DNA from 2 places in the Shimia sp. R9_1 genome. Region 2 is predicted to be linked to the other one. Evidence: riboswitches for the same ligand, from Rfam matches in the RefSeq annotation. Region 2 holds a riboswitch; the other holds the start of a gene.
What was found. Region 2 has a riboswitch for cobalamin ahead of J7399_RS17770 (DUF1636 domain-containing protein). Riboswitches for the same ligand answer to the same signal wherever they lie in the genome.

Region 1 (2,391 bases), on a different contig from region 2:
TAGCCTTTGACGCGCAGGATGTTGAGATCTTTGGCCATTTTCTCGATCTTGGCAGCAAAAGCTGCGGGATCGGTTTGCTCTGGCACGTCAACAACAATGCTGTTGAACGCCTCATGGTTGTGATCGTGATGGTGGTCATGATGATGATCGTCATCGTGATGATGATCGTTACCATCATGAGCGTGGTGGTGATCTTCGTGGTGGGAGGGACGGGCCTCCAGATCGTCTTCTGCGGCGGCTTCCAGGCCAAGGATCACACGCGGGTCCACATCGCCTTCTGCCACTTCAACCACGGGCAGTGCGCGGGGTGCTTTTGACAGGACGATCTCTTTGGCTTTGGCGACACCTTCCGGGCCAGCCAGGTCAGGCTTTGTCAGCAGCACGATGTCGGCGCAGTTGATCTGATCCAAAAAGACCTCAGACAGAGGGGTTTCGTGATCCAAGCCTTCATCTGCTTCGCGCTGCGCATCCACGGCGGCCACATCGGTGGCAAAGCGGCCATCGGCCACAGCCTCTGCATCCGCCAGCGCGATCACACCATCGACAGTGATCTTGGAGCGGATGTCGGGCCAGTCAAACGCCTTCAACAGCGGCTTTGGCAGGGCCAGGCCGGAGGTTTCAATCAGAATGTGCTCTGGGCGCGGCTCAAGCTGCATAAGGGCTTCGATGGTGGGAATGAAATCATCCGCCACGGTGCAGCAGATGCAGCCGTTGGCCAGCTCCATGATGTTTTCGGCCGGGCAATCCGGGATGGCGCAGGATTTCAGGATCTCGCCGTCCACCCCCACATCGCCAAATTCATTGACGATCACCGCAAGGCGTTTGCCCTGTGGTTTGGTCATCAGGTTGCGCACCAGTGTCGTTTTGCCGGATCCCAGAAAGCCGGTGATGACGGTGACGGGGAGTTTCTCAAGAGTGCTCATTCGGGGATCTCCAGTGGGGGAATGCGGGCGATGCAGTTTTTGCGGAAATGGGTGGAGCGTTCGCGCCATGGAACCAGCCCGTCAGCGGTGGCGGCATATTTGCTCACGCCGTCCGCAACCAGTTCCGCGTCTTCTGCACCGGTGAAATTGCCATAGACATAGGTCCAGCGCTCATCGCCGCCACGCACGGTGATCGAGCAGCCAAAATCGCAGTTGGAAAAGCACTCAACACCTTTCACGGTCACGTTTTCCGGCAGGTCTGAGGCGGTGAGCGCATCAAACAATTGCGTGCCGGGGCGCGGCCCTTCGACGTCGGTTGGCTGGCCGGCACGGCAAGTGGTGCAGACAAGCAATTCGACTGGAGCATTTGCATCAGCCATCAGATCTGGTCCCTTTTCAGGGACGGGGCAAACACGGGACATCTATGGAGAGCCCGACACCGAAACACCCCGTCCGGTTTATGTCATTTGCGCTGGCAGGTCTCCCGGCTTGCGGATCTCAGAGCTTTGGCTCTGGTGGTCCTCCTGCCTTCCCGGATCTCTCCAGTGGCTGTGGCGGACCTCTCCGGTCACGGTCGCGGGGGCGGCTGCGCTTTGGGCCTTGACGTTGGACCCGTTTCACATTCCCTTTTCACCTGCTCAAATCGAGCAGAAACCAGCGACAACCCGAATGGGCAATGATTGCGGCTAAGTCAAGCGCGAACGGAGGGGCAGGAATGTCTGAAAACACGGATCAGAACGAACGCCACAAGGCCAAGATGGCCAAAATCAAAGCGGCGCGAGACAGGATGATGGCCACAAAGACCGAAGAAAAAGGTCTGATCATCGTGCACACCGGGCCGGGCAAAGGCAAAAGCTCCTCCGGATTTGGCATGATTATGCGCTGCATTGCACATGGCATGCCGGTGGCTGTGGTGCAGTTCATCAAAGGCGCGATGGCCACGGGGGAGCGGGCCTTTCTGGAAGAGCATTTCCCAGAAGAAGTGCAATTTCATGTGTCAGGGGAAGGGTTTACCTGGGAGACGCAGGACCGAGAGCGTGACATTGCCAAAGCAGAGGCTGGCTGGGAGCTGGCCAAGGAGCTGATCCGCAACCCGGAGAACCGCTTTGTGATGCTCGATGAAATCAACATCGCGCTGCGCAATGACTACCTCGATATCGACGATGTGGTCGATTTTCTGCTGAGCGAAAAGCCTGAGATGACTCACGTTCTTTTGACCGGCCGCAATGCCAAGCCGGAGCTGATTGAGGCCGCTGATCTGGTGACAGAGATGACTCTGCTGAAACATCCGTTCCGCGATGGCATCAAGGCGCAGGCGGGGGTGGAATTCTGATGGCGATCAAACGTCTGCTCACCGAATTTGGCATGGGCTCTTCGCTTAGACGTCAGGACTACACCGAGGCGGCGAGCCGCGCTGTGAAAGACGCGCTGTGGCACAATTCGATCAATCTGGCGGAGCTTTTCGGCA
Region 2 (2,391 bases):
CTGCAGCACCTCAAGCTGATGGCGGATGTCCAAGTGATTGGTCGGTTCATCCAGCACGAGCAACTGCGGCTCTTGCGCAAGCGCGCGCGCAACCATCACCCGCTGGCGTTCGCCCCCCGAAAGCGTGGAAAGGCTCCGGTCGGTCAGATGCTGCAGCTGAAGACGCGCCAGCGCCCCGTCAATCACATCCGCATCGCGCTTGCCCGGCGTGGACAGGCCAAGTCGATGCGGCACACGCCCAAGCGCCACCACTTCCCGGACCGTCAGCGCAAAATCTGACGGTTGTTCCTGCAGAACAGCTGCTACTTTGCGAGCCACGGCACGCGGTGCCATTTGGCGCAGTGAGTCACCACCAAGCAGGATGTCGCCAGACAAGGGGCGATTGTAGCCATAAATCATGCGCAACAGCGTCGTTTTGCCAGCACCGTTTGGGCCAACAAGCCCCATCACCTCGCCCTCCTTGAGGGTGAAGCTTGTGTCTTCCAGCAGCAATGGGTCGCGCTTGCGCGGTGCCCAGCTCACATTGCGCACTTCCAGCGCCGCCGCGGTCATGACACACGCTCCATGCAATCCTCGATCGCCATAATGGTCGCCGGAACACGCGAGAGATTGGACGCGCACAGCATATCCGGCACCTCCACCGGGCCGCCCCAACCGTCATCCAACGCATCATGTTGCCGGGCAAAATCCATCAGCGCGTCAATGTCCTCATCAGGTGTGATATCGCCAAACAGATAGGACGCACTGCGCGTTGCGTGATAGGCCACCGTGCAGGGGCGGTCACAAGCGGCCACACGGGCCGTGCCTGTGATTTCAAAGTCCTCGGCGATACTGTCCCCGGCTGCGGCAATGGCCGTCCGGAGCTTCGCAATCAGCTCATAGCCCGGCTTGCAGGTTTCGCCCTTGTGGCGACAGGACGTACAGACTGTGATGCGATGAGTGGGTGTTCGGTTCATTTCGCCCTCCGCGAAAGCGCGGGGCGAACAGGGAACCAGTCATGTCTGCGGCATAAGCCAAAAGAGCCATCTTGGCCTCCTTCCGGGTCACCCCGCCCGGGTTGAGTTACGTTTGATGATGGCAGGTCTCCTGACTCGCGGTGCTTGGCTTCCCCACCTTCCCGGGCTCTGGCCCAGTGGCATTTGGGGTTGCTCACCGCCTACAGTTGCGGGGGCAGTCACGGACTTGGCGCATATATCGCCGCACCGTATTCCCTTTTATCCGGCGCTGCTGCACCAGATACCATCTCGTGCAGCAATCCACGATGCGCGTCTTCGAGTCAACTCCATCTGGCACAGTGAGGCGTGGTCCGAAGCGACTTGGTGACGTGACGTTCGCACCACGAGACAACGGCTCACCGCCGTAAATCTGGACGGAATGCCCTTGTCCCTTTCACACAACCTTCGGTTTTATCGTTATTTTGCTGCACTTTAGTCTCCACCTCCCAACTACAAATTCAATTTGCAGCCCCGGCAGCCAGTTTAACGCTTTCTTCTCCAGATGACGTTAGGACACCAAACGCGCGACACTGACCGATGGAGCCTCAAAATGAGCATCACCAAGATCACTCTCTCATTCAGCATAGCATTTTCCGGCTTGATTGCCCTTGCACAGCCATCAACAGCGTCGGGGGTCAAACCTGATCATGTCTACCAAGTGACCGAAGCACTGGTACAAGAACTTCAGGTCCTGAATCAGGAAAACTTCACCAAGAGCGCGACCGCGGCGACACCAGATGATGACGCGATGCCAAGACACGTGCTGTTTTTGGCGCGCGACCAGTGGCGCAAAGTTCAGCTGCTCCGCTTTATGAATGGGCTAGAAACCCACGGTCTCAATCAGGTCAAAGTCCACAAAGTGACTCCGGCAGAGGTCAAAGAGTTCGTCGACCAGCTGCTGATTGAGGCACAGGATCTCCGCCCGACTTACGGACTTGAGGAGAGCACCATCTCCGTCGATCTCCAAAGCGGCAAGAAACCCAAAGATGTCTACGGCAGCCTGCTCAGAGTGTCTGGTGAGCTCAAAGCGCTTGGCGTGCCCGCCACTGTGCCAAACGACGTTTTTCGCGTGGCCGTGAGCATCCGCCAGTCCCTGAGCGCCGTTCTGGCAAAACAAGGGCTCTCCATCAACGAATCCGATCTCGCAGCCGAATCCGGACGCACCCCATCAGAAGCCTACCATGCGGGTTTGTCACTTCTTCAAGATCTGCAGTCTCTCTCCGAAAACGATCCGGCGTTTGCCGTACCCGGCAAAATCACCGTGCCTGCAGCCAAATCCGGTCCGATCTCGCCCGATGATGTGATTGTGGTGCTTTCGCGCGCCTATGCAGACACCATGGCGCTGATGAATGCTACAAACGCAGCCCCGCATGTGGTCTTCGCCCCCTACGAAGGC

Region 1: it holds a riboswitch for cobalamin, as region 2 does, so the genes downstream of both, J7399_RS01625 (DUF1636 domain-containing protein) here and J7399_RS17770 (DUF1636 domain-containing protein) in region 2, are expected to answer to the same signal.

What each region holds. Positions count from the first base shown of each region.
Region 1 covers NZ_JAGHRN010000001.1:325,250-327,640, reverse strand. Annotated here, with positions in the region: gene cobW (cobalamin biosynthesis protein CobW) at 1-923, opposite strand, end outside; gene J7399_RS01625 (DUF1636 domain-containing protein) at 920-1,303, opposite strand; cobalamin riboswitch at 1,380-1,597, opposite strand; gene cobO (cob(I)yrinic acid a,c-diamide adenosyltransferase) at 1,639-2,256, shown strand; gene J7399_RS01615 (Lin0512 family protein) at 2,256-2,391, shown strand, end outside.
Region 2 covers NZ_JAGHRN010000006.1:106,798-109,188, forward strand. Annotated here, with positions in the region: gene J7399_RS17765 (ABC transporter ATP-binding protein) at 1-552, opposite strand, end outside; gene J7399_RS17770 (DUF1636 domain-containing protein) at 549-956, opposite strand; cobalamin riboswitch at 1,059-1,259, opposite strand; gene J7399_RS17775 (hypothetical protein) at 1,546-2,391, shown strand, end outside.